DNA from 2 places in the Jeotgalibacillus haloalkalitolerans genome. Region 2 is predicted to be linked to the other one. Evidence: riboswitches for the same ligand, from Rfam matches in the RefSeq annotation. Region 2 holds a riboswitch; the other holds the start of a gene.

Region 1 (9,968 bases), on a different contig from region 2:
CGCTTCTTCTCCGGCATACGTGGTCCAGGCCCAAGATCATAGGTACCATCAATTGGAATCCAGGCCTTAACCTTTTTCAATGAGTCGAACATACGGCTGCGGTCAACCTGAAGGTCACGGACAACCGGGAATGTTTTCATCGGCTCAAGCTTAATTGGCTGCTCCAGCTGATCAACGAGTGCCGTACACGACTGGCGCGGTTTTCCGTTAATCACCATTGAGCAGGCACCGCATACTTCCTCTAGACAGCCCATATCCCAGGAAACCGGTGTTGTTTTTTCACCTTTTTTATTAAAAGGGTTTCGTCTGATCTCCATCAGTGCAGATATAACGTTCATATTTGCGCGGTATGGAATCTCAAACTCTTCGAAATAAGGCGCAGAATTCTCATCGTCCTGGCGGTGTATTTCAAATCTGATGACTTTTTCTTCTGTTGCTGTTGCCATGATTATTTTGCTCCTTTCTTCTTAGAGTAATCACGCTTACGCGGTTCGATCAGTGACACGTCAACATCTTCAAAGTGGAATTCCGGTGAGTTTGTCGCTGGATTAAACTTCGCCATTGTTGTTTTCAGGAACTTCTCATCGTTACGCTCAGGGAAGTCCGGCTTATAATGAGCTCCGCGGCTTTCATCGCGGTTTAGCGCTCCGATTGTTACGACGCGCGCAAGGTGAAGCATGCCTTTCAGCTGACGTGTGAATACCGCTCCCTGGTTACTCCATTTAGCAGTATCGTTAATGTTAATACGCTTAAAGCGCTCCTGAAGCTCCTGAATTTTTGCATCCGTTTCACGAAGCTTATCATTATGACGGACAACCGTTACGTTATCTGTCATCCATTCTCCAAGCTCTTTATGGATCACATAAGCATTTTCATCGCCGTCCATCGCCATGATCTCTTCCCACTCCTGCTTCTTCTCGTTCTCGAAGCGCGTGTAGATTTCCTCAGGCATATCTTCAACGGTTTTTTCAAGTCCTTCAATATATTTAACTGCGTTTGGTCCTGCAACCATTCCGCCGTAAATAGATGATAGAAGTGAGTTCGCTCCTAGACGGTTAGCACCGTGAATTGAGTAATCACATTCACCTGCTGCAAACAGTCCCGGAATATTTGTCATCTGGTCAAAGTCTACCCATAGTCCGCCCATTGAATAGTGAACAGCCGGGAAGATCTTCATTGGTACTTTACGCGGGTCATCTCCCATGAACTTTTCATAGATTTCGATGATTCCACCAAGCTTGATATCAAGCTCTTTAGGGTCTTTATGTGAAAGATCAAGGTAAACCATGTTTTCACCGTTGATACCCAGCTTTTGACGCACACACACGTCGAAGATTTCACGCGTTGCAATATCACGCGGCACAAGGTTTCCATAAGCAGGATATTTTTCCTCAAGGAAGTACCATGGTTTGCCGTCTTTATATGTCCATACACGACCACCTTCACCACGAGCTGATTCACTCATCAGACGAAGTTTGTCATCTCCAGGAATCGCTGTCGGGTGAATCTGGATGAACTCTCCGTTTGCATAATATACGCCCTGCTGATAAGCAACTGATGCTGCTGCACCTGTGTTGATGACAGAGTTAGTAGATTTTCCGAAGATAATACCAGGTCCGCCAGTCGCAAGGATCACTGCGTCTGCTTTAAAAGATTTAATTTCCATTGTCTTCAGATCCTGCGATACAACTCCGCGGCAAACGCCATCATCGTCAAGAACTGATCCAAGGAATTCCCATCCTTCATACTTTGTTACAAGTCCGGCAACTTCATGTCTGCGAACCTGCTCATCTAATGCATAAAGCAGCTGCTGACCCGTTGTCGCTCCTGCAAATGCTGTACGGTGGTGCTGTGTACCACCAAAGCGGCGGAAATCAAGAAGACCTTCTGGCGTTCTGTTGAACATTACGCCCATACGGTCAAGCAGGTGAATAATACCAGGTGCTGCGTCGCACATTGCTTTTACCGGAGGCTGGTTAGCAAGGAAGTCCCCGCCGTATACTGTGTCATCAAAGTGCTCCCACGGAGAATCTCCTTCTCCTTTTGTATTAACCGCTCCATTTATACCGCCCTGTGCACAAACAGAGTGTGATCGTTTTACAGGTACAAGCGAGAAGAGGTCTACTGACATTCCAGCTTCAGCTGCTTTAATCGTTGCCATCAGGCCGGCAAGACCGCCACCCACAACGATAATTCTACCTTTACTCATTTTGTCACTCTCCTTACTGATATCAAAAGCTGCTCACTGCAGCTGAAAGTTCTTTTTATTAAACAAATGCAAGAATTGAACGGATACCAATGATCGTCAGTACAACAAACACACCAAGTGTTGCATACGTTGAGATCTTTTGTGAACGTGCGCTCACCGTGATACCCCAGCTGACCATGAACGACCATAAGCCGTTAGCAAAGTGGAACGTAGTTGACACGACTCCAAGTATGTAGAATGCAACCATCCATGGATTCGCTAAAATCTGCTCCATCATGCCAAAGTTTACTTCAGCTCCGAGCGCAGCCTGAATACGTGTTTCCCATACATGCCATGTAACGAAGATCAGTGTAATAACACCTGAGATCCGCTGAAGGAAGAACATATAGTTACGAAGCGTTCCATAACGTCTTGTGTTGTTCTTAGCTGTAAAAGCGATATATACTCCATAGATTGCGTGGAAGTATAAAGGAATAAAGATAATAAATAGTTCTAAGAAAATTCTGAATGGTAAACTTTCCATGAAATGCGCTGCATCGTTGAAAGCCTGTTCGCCTCTAGTAGCGAAATGGTTAACAACTAAATGTTGAATCAGGAAGATCCCTACCGGTATAACCCCCAGTAAAGAATGCAGCCTCCTCCAATAAAACTCTCGATTTTCCGCCATCGAATGTAACCCCCTCTTAAATAAATACAGCTGCTGAAAGCTATTCCCTAGAATGATAGTTTCAGCAAAAATTTCGCACAGTATAACATTTATGTGACAAATTTATTGTACTCCTCTAGTAATGGAGCGTCAAGAAAACGTATACATAAAAACAATTCTAAATATTTTATATCCAATTCACTTCACTATCAGATGATTTGCTAAATCCTGTTATTTATTTTCACAAAAAATTCACAAAATCACTTTTCACAATTTATTATTTCAAAAAACTGCTTATCTCTATGACAATATGCCGATTTCGCTATAAAATTCCTTTTAGACCTTACACTTTGCCAAACAACACTTTATAATGAAGAGATTGAAAGTGAGGTTCGGTTAAGCAATGAGCGATCAGGAAAATATCACACAGGACTTTTTCGGTTACCGGTTAATCAGAGATGAATTGATACCGGACCTTTTAGGCACTCATACAAAAGACATTCTCTACTGGGCAGGCAAAAAAATAGCCAGAAGCTATGCATGCAGTAACGAAGGCGAAATCATAGCCTTTTTCGAACGTGCAGAGTGGGGTGTCCTCTCTATCATAAAACAAAAAAATGATGAAATACATTTTGAACTTTCCGGGAATGTGGTCGAAGACAGGATTAAACATAATGATCCAGTTTTCACTCTCGAAGCCGGCTTTATTGCTGAGCAAATCGCAATGATTAAGCAATACCAGACTGAGGCTGTTTACACACGCAATAAGAAAAACTGTGTCCAGATAGAGTTGAAATGGGATCAGAGAGACCCATATTCAATGCCTTTAAGAAAAGCCGGTCTGTAATTTTTATCCAGATTAACTACTCAACTTTATAGTGAAATCTAAGTGCAGCGAAGCGTAAGGCGGCGACTCCGCGACGATTAGTGGGAAGCCGAGGAGGCTTAGCAACCACCGTCCGGAAAGCGTCCGCCTGAAGCGCAGCGAAACAGTTTAGAGCCTGAGACAAACTTTTGTCTCAGGCTCCCTTTTTAAACTTCAACAGATGCTTTATTTAAGCCGAAGCTTTCATGTATCGCATTTGCAGCGTGAATCATCTGGTCGGAATCCACAACCACTGATACCTTAATCTCAGATGTGCTGACCATCTTTACCTGAATATTTTCCTGTGCAAGTACACTGAACATCTGAGCTGCAACACCAGGGTTTGATACCATACCTGAACCGACAATCGATACTTTGGACAGATTGGTTTCGTGCTCAATTTCCTGGTAGCCGATCTCTTCTTTATGCTGACCAAGAATCTGTAATGTATCTTCCAGGGAAGATTCTTTTATTGAAAAGGACAAGTTTACTTTTCCGGTATCCAGCTTACTCTGGATAATAATATCCACATCAATATGGTTTTCAGCAAGAATTGAGAACACAGCAGGAAAACCTGTCAGCTCATTTTCAAGTCCTACCACTGTCATTCTGACAATATCCTTATCAAATGCTACGCCTCTTACGACTAAATGTTCTTCCATTGGTGCATCCTCCTCTATTAACGTTCCTTCGATTTCTTCCATACTTGATCTGACAGTCAGTTTAATCCCATAATTTTTCGCGAATTCAACCGCTCTCGGATGCAGTACACCTGCACCAAGGTTCGCAAGCTCTAACATTTCATCATAAGAGATTCCATTTAACTTTCTGGCACCTTTTACATAACGCGGGTCAGTGGAATAGACACCATCCACATCCGTGTAGATATCGCATCTATCTGCTTTTAACGCAGCTGCCAGCGCAACGGCTGTTGTATCTGAACCACCGCGGCCGAGCGTTGTGATTTCACCGTTTTCATCCATCCCCTGAAACCCCGCTACAACAATCACACGGCCTTCACTCAAAAGGCTTTCAACACGATTTGTTTTCACTTCAGTAATTCTGGCATTACTGAATACAGGCTCCGTGCGGATTCCAGCCTGCCATCCGGTTAAAGATGTGCTTTTATAGCCTCTGTTCTGCAGGGCCATAGCGAGTAAAGACGTAGACATCTGCTCGCCAGTCGTCAGCAGCATATCCATCTCTCTTTTTTCAGGCCGCGAAGTCATTTCCCCGGCAAGCCTTACTAATTCATCTGTTGTCTTTCCCATTGCAGATACGACAACAATGACATCATTGCCCTTTTCCTTTTCAAGGATCACTCTGTTTGCTACGTGATGTATTTTTTCAACAGACCCTACTGAGGTACCGCCAAATTTCTGTACAATGATTCCCACTTTATTTCCTCTTCCCTGACATTATTTCTCAACTGTTTACGACAATAAAAAAAGCAACAGGGAGAAAATCTCCCCATTGCTTTTGTACAGATCGAATCATCTGAATCGCACAGGTGAGATAGCTCTCCAGAACGTAAATGTTCTGACAGCCCTGCATTTTTTAAATACAGAACCAGCAGCAAATCTGATGAATGATTTTCTGCTTCGGCGGTCCGCACCTTTCTCACTGCTTCACAGGGGTTCATCCCCCTCTGCAGCGGTACTCTTTGCGCCCGCACCTCTATCACCACTTTAAAATAAAGTGTTTAATTGTAAGTCATTATAGCATGTGTCTATACAGGCAGCAAGATTATTCCTGTAATTTTTCAATGACTTTTTCAGCGGTCTTTGCCGGTAAGCCTGCTTTTACAATCTCTTCAAGCGGTGCTTCCCTCAGTTTTTTTACTGATCCGAAATATTTCAGCAGCTGTTTTTTACGCTGAGGTCCAACACCTTCAATGTCATCAAGTACAGATTGAATTGAGTTTTTTGCCCGCACCTGTCTGTGGAAGGTGATCGCAAAACGGTGAACTTCATCCTGTATACGCTGCATAAAGTAAAACTCCTGACTACGTCTGTTCAGCGGAACAACCTCCAGCGGATCACCGAATAATAGCTGGGAAGTATTATGCCGGTCATCTTTAGCAAGACCGGCTACAGGAATATCAAGACCAAGCTCATGACGCAAAATTTCTTTTGCCGCTTCAATCTGCCCTTTTCCGCCATCAATTACAATCAGATCAGGTAATGGGAGTTCGTCTTTTAATACTCTGGTATATCTTCTTCTGATGACTTCTCTCATTGATTCGTAATCATCCGGACCCTGCACTGTCTTAATTTTGTATTTACGATATTCTTTTCTCGCAGGCTTGCCATCCACAAACACAACCATCGCAGAAACTGCGTCAGATCCCTGAATATTTGAGTTATCAAACGCTTCAATTCTATGAGGGGTGTAAATATTCATTGCTTCCCCTAAATTTTCAGCTGCTTTGATTGTTCTTTCTTCATCACGTTCAATTAAAGCAAACTTTTCTTTGAGTGCAATGGAAGCATTTTTTGCTGCAAGATTCACAAGATCTTTCTTTTGTCCTCTAACCGGCTGTCTGACATTCGTTTCAAGCAATTCTTCCGCCATGCTCTGGTCGATCGTCTGCGGGATTAACACTTCCTTCGGTTTGAAATGATTCGGCTTCATGTAGAATTGACCGAGGAATGATAAAAATTCACCTTCTGCTTCATTGTAGATTGGAAAAAGTGAAACATCCCGTTCAATCAGCTTACCCTGACGGATAAAAAATACCTGGACACACATCCAGCCCTTATCAACTGCGTAACCAAAAATATCACGGTTCGTAAAGTCATTCATCGTCATTTTCTGTTTTTCCATGGTGGCTTCTATATGAACAATCTGATCGCGGAACTCTTTTGCACGCTCGAACTCAAGATTTTCTGCTGCCTGTTCCATTTTTACTTTCAGATCTTGCTTTACTTCTTTAAATCCGCCATTCAGGAACCTGGCGATATCTTCTGTCATTTGACGGTATGTGCTTTGGTCGACTTTGAACTCGCATGGTGCGAGACATTGTCCCATGTGATAATACAGACAGACCTTATCAGGCATCGTTCTGCATTTTCTTAACGGATACATTCTGTCGAGCAGTTTTTTTGTTTCATTGGCTGCCTGCGCGTTCGGGTACGGACCAAAATACTTCCCTTTGTCTTTTTTAACTTTCCTTGTAATCAGCAGTCTTGGATGACGCTCTGCTGTTACTTTAATAAAAGGGTAATGTTTATCATCTTTTAACATGACGTTATATTTCGGATCATGTTTTTTGATCAGGTTCAGTTCAAGGACAAGTGCCTCCATATTGGATGAAGTCACAATGTATTCGAAATCCTCTATTTCAGATACCAGCCGCTGGGTTTTCCCGTCATGTGAGCCGGTAAAATAGGATCTTACTCTATTCTTAAGCACTTTTGCTTTACCTACATAAATGATCGTACCCTGCCTGTCCTTCATCAGATAACAGCCGGGCTGGTCAGGAAGGACTGCAAGTTTATGTTTTAGTTGGTCTTTCATATGATTAGCCTCCTGCACGCTTGTTACCTTTATTTTACTCAATTCACTGCCATTAGCAAAACAAAAGCCGGGCACAAGGCCCGGCTCAAACATTATGCATGCTTATTTAATAGTTCCTCAAGTGCTTCTTTCGGCTGGAAGCCTACTACTTTATCCACGATTTCTCCGTCTTTGAATACGACTAGTGTCGGGATACTCATTACTCCGTACTTGCTTGCTGTTTCCTGGTTTTCATCCACATCAAGCTTTACAATTTTAACTTTATCGCCCATATCTGAATCAAGCTCTTCCAGAACTGGTGCAATCATTTTACAAGGTCCGCACCATGTAGCCCAGAAGTCAGCCAGTACTAAACCGTCTTTTGTTTCATTAGCGAATGTTTGATCAGTTGCGTGTGCAATTGCCATTTAAAATTCCTCCTTGTTGAATACGAATATAGTCAAAGTATAGCAGGGAGTATTCGGTATTTCCACGTTTTTGCCTGTGATAAAAAAAGAACCCAAGACATTTATATCTCGGGCGTTAATTCGTTTCGCTGCGCTTCAGGCGGACGCTTTCCGCGGGGACGGCGGTGAGCCTCCTCGTCGCTTCGCGTCTGTGGGGTCTCACCTGTCCGTCACTTCCCGCTGGAGTCGCCGCCTTACGCTCCGCTGCACTAAGCTAAAATAATGTAATACTTAACTTATTTCATGGACAGATTACTTTAATTTTAATTTGAATTAAGAGACTTTTACTTTTTTGAATTCTTCAATCAGCAGTGGCACTACATCGAACAGGTCTCCAACGATGCCGTAGTCTGCTACTTTGAAGATGTTTGCTTCTGGGTCTTTGTTGATTGCAACGATGACTTTAGAGTTTGACATGCCTGCCATGTGCTGAATTGCACCTGAGATACCGCATGCGATATAAAGATCCGGTGTTACGACTTTACCTGTCTGACCGATTTGAAGTGAGTAATCACAATAGTCTGCGTCACATGCTCCACGTGATGCACCCACAGCTCCTCCAAGAAGATCAGCTAATTCTTTCAGCGGCTCAAAGCCTTCTTCACTCTTCACTCCGCGTCCACCGGCTACAATTACTTTTGCTTCTGAAAGATCTACACCATCAGTAGCTTTTCTTACTACTTCTTTAATGATTGTGCGAAGGTCTGTGATGTCAACGCTTACAGATGATACATCACCAGAGCGTCCCTCTTCTTTTTCAAGGGCAGGAATGTTATTTGGACGGATCGTTATAAATGTCAGTCCGTCTTTGATCACTTTTTTCTCAAATGCTTTACCACTGTAGATTGGACGGATGAATTTTGGTGAGTCTCCGTCTGCTTCAATTGCAGTTACATCTGATACAAGTCCGCTGTTCAGTCTGCTTGCAAGCTTTGGTGACAGATCCTTACCTAATGAAGTATGTCCCATTACAATTCCTTCAGGACTTTCCTGCTCAATCACTGCAAGCAGCGCCTGGGAGAAACCGTCTGATGAATATTGTTCAAGCTTTGCGTCCTCGACTGTAATCACACGGTCTGCGCCATAGGCAATCAGTTCATTTGCCACATCTGTGATACCGTTTCCGATCAGTACGCTGATTACTTCTCCGCCGTCAGCAATCATCTTACCCGCTGCAATTGCCTCGAATGATACATTTCTAAGTGAACCTTCTCTTGTTTCTGCTAATACAAGTACTTTTTTGCTCATCGGTTAAACCTCCTGAATAGTTATAGATTTAGACTACTTTTGCTTCAGTACGAAGAAGTTGAACAAGTTCTTTCACCTGATCGTTCACTTCACCTTCAAGAATACGGCCTGCTTCTTTTGCCGGCGGCAGATAAATTTCAACCGTTTCTGTTTTAGGTTCTACATCATCTTCTTCAAGATCAAGATCATCAAGCTCGATTTCATCAAGCGGCTTTTTCTTCGCCTTCATAATACCGGGTAGTGATGGATATCTTGGATCATTAAGCCCCTGCTGAGCTGTTACTAGTAATGGAAGTGTCGTTTCAATTGTTTCAGAGTCACCTTCAACGTCACGTACAATTTCCACCTTGTCTCCATCAACTTTAATGCTTGTGATTGTTGTTACATAAGGAATGTCCAGGTAATCTGCTACACGCGGTGCAACCTGTCCTGATCCACCGTCGATGGCAACGTTACCACCGATAATCAGATCTGCCTCTTTATCTTTCAGATATTCAGATAGAATCTTAGCAACTGAGAATTCATCAGTCATATCCACGTCATCTTCAATATTAATCAGCACTGCTTTATCAGCACCCATTGCAAGCGCGGTACGAAGCTGCTTTTCAGTTTCCTCATCGCCGACTGACACGACTGTTACTTCTCCGCCATGCTCATCTTTCAGCTGAATTGCTTCTTCAATTGCATACTCATCGTATGGATTAATGATGAATTCCGCACCATCCTCAGCGATTTGTCCGCCCTGAACAGAAATTTTTTCCTCAGTGTCAAACGTTCTTTTCATTAGCACATAAATGTTCATGTATATTCCCTCCTGTTAATTATTGACCTTTAAATTCAGGTTGTCTTTTTTCAATAAAAGCACTGATACCTTCTTTTGCATCCTCAGAGACGAATACATCTCCAAAAATTGCAGCCTCCCTTGCAACCCCTTCATGAAAATCAGCTGTTTTGGAATATTGGAGAAGCTCAAGTGCTGCTTTAACTGAAACCGGACTTTTACCGGCAAGCTTCGATGCAAGCGCTTTCGATTTT
Region 2 (9,968 bases):
ATCAATCGAATAAGTCGGCTGCAGTTCTTTTTCAGCTAGCAGGCTCTTTGGCGACACACCTGTATGCACCATTAATGTATCCATTCCTGTATTAAATCCTGCTTTGATATCTGTATCATAGTTATCCCCAACCATCACAACATCTTCTTTCGTAAGACCTAATACGTTTAACGCCTGTTCCATAATAACCGCTTCAGGTTTACCAATAAACAGCGGTTCTGTTTGTGTAGAAACAGTTATCACTGACGTAAGCGAGCCGTTACCAGGCAGCAGCCCGCGTTCAGTTGGGATGGCAATATCACCATTAGTAGAAATAAATTTCGCACCATTTCTGACTGCGAGACAGCCAAGCGCGAGTTTTTCATACGTAATTTCCCGGTCAAGGCCGACAATGACATAATCCGGGTTTTCATCTTTAATGGTAATGCCTTTTTTAGTCAAAGCCTGACGTATGCCGTCGCCTCCAATTACATATGCAGATGCATCCGGCATTTCCCGGGAAATGACTGCCGCTGTTGCAAGAGATGTCGTAAATACCTGTTCAGGTTCAGCAGGCACATCAAAATTCTGCAGGTGTGCAGCTACCTGTTCCTGTGTTTTTGAAGAATTATTGGTGACAAATAAATACGGAATCCCCTTTACCTTAAGCTTTTTCACAAACTCTACTGCTGCCGGAATCGGTTCCGTTCCTCTATACATTGTTCCGTCCAAATCAATTAAATAACCTTTATAAGCTTTCATACTGTACGTCCTCTCTATTCCTTACCGTCTGAATGCTGAGACTGGTCCCAGCTCGTCTTCAAGATAGGTTCTTACTGCTGGTGCAAATGCTTTTAGTGCAGCTTCTGCTGATGTAAATGTATCAATGCATATTTGATGATTCACTTCTGTAAATTCCTGTACAAGGTGCTTCCTGAGCTTCACTACCTGAACAAGATCAGCATGCATGTCTTTCCCGATCACTTTTTCATCCTCTAAAATATCGATAATATCTTCATAGCTGCCAGGATCACGCATTATAAAACCGTCAATCATTGAATTTCCCACATCAATAATTGATTCTATAACGGTATGCAGACTGCGTTCAAGCGCCAGCTTTTCAATTTTAGAGTCCCAAGTGCCGTGCTCATTTAAAAAGCTGAGCTGTTCTTCCATAAAAATTAATGTCTTTTCAATTGTTTCTCTATCCACGAAGTACATCTCTTCACACTCCATCAAAATGTATGCTTTTAGTGTACCATAAGCCTTCAGATTTTTTGGCATGACGTGCGTTAATCGTTATAATTGTGAGGATAGTAAAAGGAGGACTTCATATGACTGAACGATTTTTTCTATATGATGATACAGAGGAAACAAAAACACGATTTGTCAGCTTTATGGGCGAGCATCAGCGCTTTGACCTGGCCATCCTTTATTCTGACCGTTATTACGGAAAAGCAATGGTGATGGATATTCAGGGAAGCCGGTTTGCGATTATCGGTGAGGATGATCTTGATGAGGAAGGATATATCGAACACGCATTCAAACTGTCCGAACAGGACGCATCAGAACTACGCGAATTTTTAAATGAAGTGATTTTGTGAATCAGATGAAGCCGGCCTGCTCATACTAAGTAAAAAAGGAGCAGGATCATGGAGCGCTACAGTGATTTTTCAAACGTCGAAGTACAAAAGGAATACCTCATTCCGGAAACGCTGCCTGAAGGCCCTTACGGATCACCAAGAGGAAAGTATTCACTCGTCAGAAACAAATCAGGCCCATGGCAAAAAGGTCAGCGTTATTACAGTGCATTTAACTACGAAAACAAAGGCGACCATGAAGATATTCCAAGACTCGATCCCGGATCACATAAACCTTAACTAAACGGAATGATTATAAATCAAAAAGAAGCATATCTCATTTTGAATTGAGACATGCTTTTTTTCATACCAAAACGTGTTGAAGGAAACGTTTATTTACTTTTAGAAGGATGATTTAATAAAAATATATATGGATATCTAAGTGCAGCGAAGCGTAAGGCGGCGACTCCGGGACGAATAGAGGGAAGCTGAGACCCCGGAAGCCGCAGGCTGAGGAGGCTCAGCAACCTCCGTCCGGAAAGCGTCCGCCTGAAGCGCAGCGAAACGGTTTTATAGGAAACGCAGGGTTTACTTTTTCGCTCCGCCAACCTTCTTCACAATAAAATAAGGACATCCAAAATTACAGTGCTCATATAAATAATCCTTGACCGTAGAAATTTTCGTATCAAACGACGACTTCTGATTTGTATCCTCAAAGAAACCCTTCAGCCTCAGCTGACCATATCCCCAGTCACCCACAATATAGTCATACTTGTGCAGAATTTCACTGTATCTCGCTTCAAAAGCCTCTTCATTATAGCCTTCTCTGAACTCTTCTATGATTTCATATTGTTGATTATGCATTGTAATCATCAGATTCTCACTCCTGCCTGTGAACTACTTCCTATTATACATGACCACACACTTTTTTCTATGCATGAATGAGAATCAAAACGCACAAACTCAGGAAAAGGAGTGTGTTCTTCATGAGATTCATTTATGCTGCTCTACTGATATTATTGATTGCCGGATGCACAAAAGAACCCGAGCCTCCGGAAGTTTCACCAATGTCCACATGGCTTCCTTCAACTCTGAATGAATATGATCTCGCACCGGAATATGCAATAAAAAAGCTGCCTGTACTGTAAGCACAGGCAGCCTCAATATTAAACTGTTTTATCTTTGGATTTTCTTACTGCGTTTGTAATACTTGCAGCAAGTCCGCCCCATAAAAGAACGATCCCAATTACCATCATCACAATTGCACTGGCTGTCATTGTGAATCCCTCCTTTATTCCTTATCCGGAAGTTCAACTGGTGTTGAACGGCTCCATTTAATAAATGAAACGATAATTCCAACCACAAGAGCTGCACCTGCTGAAGCAAGGAACATGGTCAGCGCAAATTCATCTGAATATCCTTCATAGTTACCGCTATCAAAATCAAACTGCTGAAGAACGTTCTGAGTGATCAGACCGAACATCATATAACCAAGAACGATTGGTGTAATCAGACCAAGACATACTTTCCACCAGCCGCCAAGGTGAATATCTGATGTCAGGTTCGCGTGATTCTGAAGGACACCTGTTTTACGCAGAATCCATGCGATCATGACAACTTCCACAAGACCAACTGCTGCTACACCAAATTGGTTAATGTAGTAATCTGCTGCGTCAAGGAAGAATAGTCCGCCCTGCGTAGCAAACAGAATTGAAATCAATGCTGCAAGTCCGCCACCGAATAGAACGGCCTTGTTACGTGAGATACCAAGCTTTTCAGTTAAGCCAGCCACATATGTCTCAGTGATAGACATAAGTGAAGTAAGACCTGCAAGCGTCAGCGACAGGAAGAATAATGCGCCGAAAATGCCATTGAGTCCAGGCAGCTGATTAATAATCTGCGGGAACACAACAAAGGCAAGACCCACACCTGCTGATGCTACTTCTGATACAGGAACTTCAAGCTGTGTAGCCATGAAGCCAAGTGCTGCGAATACCCCGATACCGGCTAAAAGCTCGAAACCTGAGTTCGCAAAACCTGTGATAAATGCATTGTTCGTAATATCCGATTTCTTCGGAAGATAACTTGAATAAGTAATCATGATTGCAAATGCAATAGACAAACTGAAGAAAATATGACCGTAGGCTGCTACCCAGACTGACGGATCCATAATGTTTTCAAAATTCGGCTCGAAGAAAGCAGTAAGTCCAAGCGCTGCGCCTTCAAGTGTGACTGCACGGATAACAATGATCAGGAATAAAATAACGAGCGTTGGAATGAAGATACGGTTTGCATATTCAATTCCTTTCTTAACACCTGCAACCAGAATTCCGAGTGTAATCACCCATACCAGTACAAGTGGAATAAATATTCCCCACACAATACCGCCTGTTTCCCCAGGTGCTACGTCCAGCTGTAAAAATTCCGTGAATAAAAACCCTTCTGTGTCTTCTCCCCACGCCTGCCCGAATGAGAATATTGTATACCTCATTGCCCAGGCAATAATGACGGCATAGTAGGTTGAGATCACAAACGCTACAAAAACAGCCCACCAGCCAAGCCACTCAGCTTTTTTACCGCTCATGCGGAAGAATGACAGCGGTGCAGATCCTCTGTACTTATGACCGATGGTGAACTCCATGATAAGAATTGGAATACCGGCAGTTAAGAGTGCAAATAAATATGGAATGAAGAATGCTCCCCCACCGTTCTCATAAGCGACATACGGAAAACGCCAAATGTTCCCGAGTCCGACTGCGGAACCAACTGCTGCAAGAATAAATCCGGCACGCGATCCCCACTGTTGACGATTCATCTAATTACCCCCCTGAAAGTACTTCCTGAATAAATGGAAGTTTTTATATATTCAGATTATTTCACATAATCTAAAATCAGTATAGCACTTGCTTCCTAAATGTAAAAGTACTATTTTGAAAAATTCTGAAATTATATTACAATAATCTACATAAAAAAATAAACCCTGTCATAACAAGGTTTATCTTAATAGTGTGCAAAATATTTCACACTTTATATAATTCATACATTTTCCCAATCATACAATAGTCCTTTAAAAAAACCGTCTGAATAGACATTGTTATTCAGACGGTTTTCATCATTATTCGAGTCCTTCTTTAGCGGATACGGTTCTTGCCTTTTCCGGATTCCTTCCCATAATGACTGCAAATAATACAAGCAGAACAATGACAAGTCCGAGTGCAAGCAGTGTACTTCCTGAGAAACCAAGCATCACATAACCGGCTGAAGCAATCGCTGCTCCTGTTACAGCATAAGGAATCTGCGTTGCAACGTGATCGATATGATTGCTTCCTGCTCCTGTAGAAGAAAGAATCGTTGTATCAGAAATCGGCGAACAGTGGTCACCAAATACTGCACCTGCAAGTACTGCTGCAAGTGATGGAAGAAGCAGTGAGATATCAGTGCTTGCTGCAATCTCCCCTGCGATTGGAAGCAGGATACCGAATGATCCCCATGACGTCCCTGTTGAGAATGCCATTACTCCTGCCACAATGAATAACAGAACCGGCAGCCAGCCAAGAGGCAAGTTAGATGATTCTACAATTCCAGCAAGGAATTCACCTGTACCAAGATCCCCGATTAAACCAACAATCATCCAGGCAAAAACAAGAATGTAGATTGCCGGAAGCATTGATTTAACACCCTCTTTAAGCGCAAGGAAAAATTCAGCGCCGCCAATTTTCTCAGAACGGCCAATTTGTCTGATAAAGAATGCAATGGCAACTGCTAGTCCAACGAGCGCACCATATACAAGTGATTTCGCAACATCTGTATATTCGAACATTTGAAGAATTGTTGCAGATTCTCCTGTGTCAGCTGTATAAGCCTGAGAGCCTGTCCACATCATTGATGCCACTGTACCAATTACAAGCGCAATGATTGGCCAGATCAGATCACCGACTGTTCCATATTTAGAAACAGGAAGATCATTTTTTAATTCGCCAGGGATATCTTTATTTGGATCATAGACTTCCCCGGTTTCAATCGCACGGTTTTCATGTACCTTCATTTGTCCGAAATCAACACCGCGAAGTGCAACGATAAAGACAATTCCAAGTGCAGCCCATACATAAAGGTTCATCGGCACCATTTGGATAAATGCTGAGAATGCTGTGTATTCAGTGATTGAATGTGTAGCAAGAATGCCTCCGATGACTGCGATAATGTATGCACCCCAGCTTGATACCGGTGATACTACACAGATCGGTGCTGCTGTTGAGTCAATCAGATAAGCAAGCTTTGCGCGGGATACGCGGTGACGGTCAGTCAACGGGCGTGCCACCTGTCCGACTGCAAGACTGTTAAAGTAATCATCAATAAAGATAATAATGCCCAGACACGCTGTTACAACCTGAGCACCTGCACGTGTTTTCACGCGCTTCATTGCCCATTCACCGAATGCTCTTGCGCCTCCGGATACGTTAATGAATGCTGTGATCACACCCAGGATAATCAGGAATAGCATAATAAAGATATTCCATAAGTTCAGCACGCCAGGCTCTCCATCTGAACCGTGCTCCCAGAATACGCCGCTGAATGACAGCCAAAGTGTCTCGAGCGTATCAAGCGGTCCAAAGCTTGTGATTAATAGGGCTGCTGCGACGATCCCTGCTCCAAGTGATAGCAGAACGCGTCTTGTAAGTAAAACCATTACAATTGCAATGATTGGCGGTAAAAGTGATAACCAAGTTCCTTCCATAATGTTCCCTCCTTTATTTGTATGATAGGGCAGTGAGGCATAATCGTAAAAAAACGCAAAAAAGGGCAATGATAGAGGACTCTACCATTACCCTTGTCGTTAGTAATGTTATGCTCCATCACGATCTGTAGCTCCTCAACCCGCAAAAATTGCTGCGGAAAGAGAGTGTTATCCTTATTAAAGATAACCCCAATGATAAAATCCTGACTGATTGTTACCATTTCGGCAGTGATCCCCTTTCATCTGTGATCGCAGTTGTCATCCTCACACAGATTACTCTTAAATCCTGCTCCTCTACCCCATCGGATTATGATGTGGTGATTATTCATTTTACTGAACTATTATAACAAGTGACTGTCTTTAATTCAAGACTAATCTGTCGGAAGAGGAACTTCCAAGGAAGGAGACATACCATCACCCATATTATAAATTTCAGGTACCTGTCCCTGAATCAGGCCCATTGCAACTGGTATATCCTGCTCTACCGTTGTTACCTCAGTTGCAAACGGTACAATGATCTGAACGTCGACCACCAAATGAATATTAATCTGCACAAAAGCGTTATTTATACCAAATTCATCAATATCTGACCGTATATCCGAAGTGACATTTCCAACAGCGTGAAATCGGATAGGAACCTTAGGACCAAGATTCCCAAGCAATGCATTACCTGTCGCCTGCCCGAGTGGCACTGTATATACAATCCCCTCCAATTCCCCTGCATCTTCTACTTCAAGGTCCAGCTCGGTCAGTGATTTCAGGACTCTGGTATCCCCCCGTTCAATTGCCCTCAATTGCTCCTGGACAAGCTCAGTGGTTTCTGTAAGTACTCTGTTAATAATTTCGGTATTAAATTTTGTTGTCACCATTTCTGCTGAGTCGGTAGGGACATTTTCAATGATTTCATTGATATCCATTACATTTGCAATCTCTCTGTTAACTGCTTTACTGATCACAAGCGCCCCTATTTTTTTCGTCTGAGATTCTGCATAGATCATCAGAGTTGGTTTCACACCCGTATTGATTACAGCGAGACCGACAACCGTCATCAGCAGAAACATTAATATAGACAGCAGCCAGACAGACCGTGCTGTGAGCGGCTTGATCACAATTCTTTTTCTGATTCTGCGCATAAAAAAGCCCTCCTATACCGCAGTGTATGCTGTACAGAAGAGTTTTTTCCTTGGAATTATTCTGTTATGAATGCAACATCGGTCTGAGCAATGGTGCAGTTAAGGTCCGAGGATAGATCAACTTCATAGGTCGCCCGAACAATTTTATGGCTCTCTTCAATTACCCTGATCACCGGACGTGTAGAAACGCCTTTATTCTGTCGCGCAACGATCCCTTTTCTTCCATCACTCAGCTGAACAGTCAAACCATTTGGATAGATGGCGATTCCCATTTGAAAAGCTTTTATGACTGTCGGATCAAATAATGTACCCGAACCTGCAAGCAAAATTTCAAGTGCATCTGCAGGAAGCATCTTATCCCGGTAGACCCGGTTGGATGTGCAGGCATCAAACACATCTGCTACGGCAATTATTTTTGCATACGGATGAATATCCTCACCGGTAATACCTCTTGGATAACCTGAGCCATTCAGTCTTTCATGATGCTGAAAAGCACAGTGAGCAGTCAGTAATGAAACATTATGCAGATTTTTCAGCACTTCAAATCCATGAACTGTATGCTGCTTGATTTCTTCAAATTCCTCTTCAGTCAATGGACCTTCCTTCATCAGCACTGACTCATCCACCATCGTTTTCCCAATGTCATGCAGCATCGCACCAAGTCCCAGCTGCTCCAGCTGTTTGACAGGCAGCTTCAGCTCTTTTCCAATCGCAAGCGTATACAGCGTCACATTGTAGGAATGGTGGAAGATATAAGAATCATAAATATAAGCATCTGACAGAATCATCAGCAGGTCCTGATTCGCGTCCATTTCACTCATGATATTTTTCAGGATATGCTGAATTTTCGTTGCTTTATTTGCCAGCATTTCTGACATATTTTTTTGTTTACACGTATGAATGGAAGAAAAAGCATCCCTGATTTCTCTGATCGATTCCTGTCTGACAAAAACCGGCACACTTTCCTTCACTTCAATTCCTTTGGACTTTTCATCAGCAATATATACATACTGCACTTTCAGTAAACGCAGACGTGTGATCATTCCCTCAGTCAAAGTCACACCTGCTTGCAACAGAGGCTTTTCATTCACGTTATAAATGGTATGACCAAGTACCATACCGGCCCGCAGAACCCTGGTTGATATTAATCTCATTGGCTGATCACCCTTCTCTATCTATTATCATGCGCTAACGGGCGGTATGACTTAGCTTGTCTTTTAAAATATCACGCAAAAACTCAGGCATAAAATATTGTTTTTTTGCTCTTTGCATTTCAGGGAAAAAGAACCCGAATGTAAACATATCAACGGTTGCGATTTTGTATACCTGATCTGCTCGCACTTCCTGCCCGCCTACATAAAATTGATGATCTTTTTCCTCAAGCCCATTATAAATAAACTCACCCAAAATGGTTCCCCTGAACCCAAGACCTCTGATCACCGTCGTTGGCCAGTTCTGATGTCTCGACTGCCTGATGACTTCTTTCAATTCGCTTCCTGTCAGTTCAACCAGACACGGGTTGATCGGATGGGGAAGAATCTTATGCAGATCATATTCCGTTACCGGCCCTGCTTCAAGCGGGTGAAGCAGCAGACCACCTGTTACAATTGCACAATCAGCGTCGCACCAGTCAAGTATTGCTTCAGCAAGCAGCCTGGATAGAGGAGATTCTGCCTGAAGCGGATTATGATGAATCGGCTCTTTCAGGACTGTGATTTCATTAGACAGCAGCTGACGGCCTTCTTCAAGCCATATTGTATTCAGATCGTCTGCTGCAGGAAGCTCATTTGTTTCATAAAGGGTTGCTGTTTTCCCGGACACTTTCCTGCTCACATGATCAAATTCAATTTCCACTTTACCTGTAAACATGCCGTATTTTCCGGCTGCGGCTAACAACACCTGATTATGCAGCCGGCCATTTTCAAGCACGTGATGTGTATGGCCACCCATAATGATATCGATATCAGGACACTCTTCCGCCACCCACTCATCTTCTCTGATTCCCAGGTGTGACAGCAGCACAATGATATCCACCTTGTCCTTCATTGCACGAACCTGCGCTTTCAATTCATCTTTTGCAGACGTAATATGCCAGCCGAGCTTTTCATAAAAGACCGGATATTCCGCTGTTACAGCTGTAATTCCGATTTTTACACCACTTTTCGTAGTTTTAATCAGATAAGGGCATGCCCAGTCCGGACGGTTTCCTTCTGATGTAAAAAGGTTTGCCAGAATGACTTCAAAGTCTGCATGATGATACAGCTCATTTAACTCTTCGTATGAAAAAGTGATCCCTTCATTGTTTCCGATCGTCACAGCATCATACCCGGCTTCATTGAGCAGATCAACGTTTCTTTTTCCCGCTGACCCCTCTGTTAAAGGGTGCGAGCGGTCAGCATGATCCCCGATATCAAACAGATAGACTTCCTCGCCGGCTGCCTGAAGCATCGCACGCTCCTGCTGCAGGAACTGATGAATGACGGGCCAATTCTCAAAATGACTATGTAAATCATTCGTATGGAAAATGGTTATTCTTTCTTT

Evidence for each region. A riboswitch is a leader RNA that binds a small molecule or an ion and turns the genes downstream of it on or off. The one in region 2 is predicted to bind lysine.
Region 1: another riboswitch for lysine. It lies ahead of UFB30_RS09135 (aspartate kinase); the one in region 2 lies ahead of UFB30_RS15270 (Na+/H+ antiporter NhaC family protein).

The regions. Positions count from the first base shown of each region.
Region 1 covers NZ_JAXQNN010000002.1:799,679-809,646, forward strand. Annotated here, with positions in the region: gene sdhB (succinate dehydrogenase iron-sulfur subunit) at 1-446, opposite strand, end outside; gene sdhA (succinate dehydrogenase flavoprotein subunit) at 449-2,209, opposite strand; gene UFB30_RS09125 (succinate dehydrogenase cytochrome b558 subunit) at 2,268-2,876, opposite strand; gene UFB30_RS09130 (YslB family protein) at 3,259-3,702, shown strand; gene UFB30_RS09135 (aspartate kinase) at 3,888-5,117, opposite strand; lysine riboswitch at 5,229-5,408, opposite strand; gene uvrC (excinuclease ABC subunit UvrC) at 5,467-7,239, opposite strand; gene trxA (thioredoxin) at 7,332-7,646, opposite strand; gene UFB30_RS09150 (electron transfer flavoprotein subunit alpha/FixB family protein) at 7,959-8,933, opposite strand; gene UFB30_RS09155 (electron transfer flavoprotein subunit beta/FixA family protein) at 8,962-9,735, opposite strand; gene UFB30_RS09160 (enoyl-CoA hydratase) at 9,755-9,968, opposite strand, start outside.
Region 2 covers NZ_JAXQNN010000007.1:93,342-103,309, reverse strand. Annotated here, with positions in the region: gene UFB30_RS15310 (TIGR01457 family HAD-type hydrolase) at 1-741, opposite strand, end outside; gene UFB30_RS15305 (DUF86 domain-containing protein) at 763-1,200, opposite strand; gene UFB30_RS15300 (DUF3055 domain-containing protein) at 1,314-1,583, shown strand; gene UFB30_RS15295 (cytosolic protein) at 1,632-1,859, shown strand; gene UFB30_RS15290 (YutD family protein) at 2,148-2,432, opposite strand; gene UFB30_RS15285 (hypothetical protein) at 2,546-2,707, shown strand; gene UFB30_RS15280 (methionine/alanine import family NSS transporter small subunit) at 2,726-2,836, opposite strand; gene UFB30_RS15275 (sodium-dependent transporter) at 2,851-4,374, opposite strand; gene UFB30_RS15270 (Na+/H+ antiporter NhaC family protein) at 4,675-6,294, opposite strand; lysine riboswitch at 6,415-6,599, opposite strand; gene yunB (sporulation protein YunB) at 6,666-7,427, opposite strand; gene UFB30_RS15260 (HD-GYP domain-containing protein) at 7,484-8,581, opposite strand; gene UFB30_RS15255 (bifunctional metallophosphatase/5'-nucleotidase) at 8,616-9,968, opposite strand, start outside.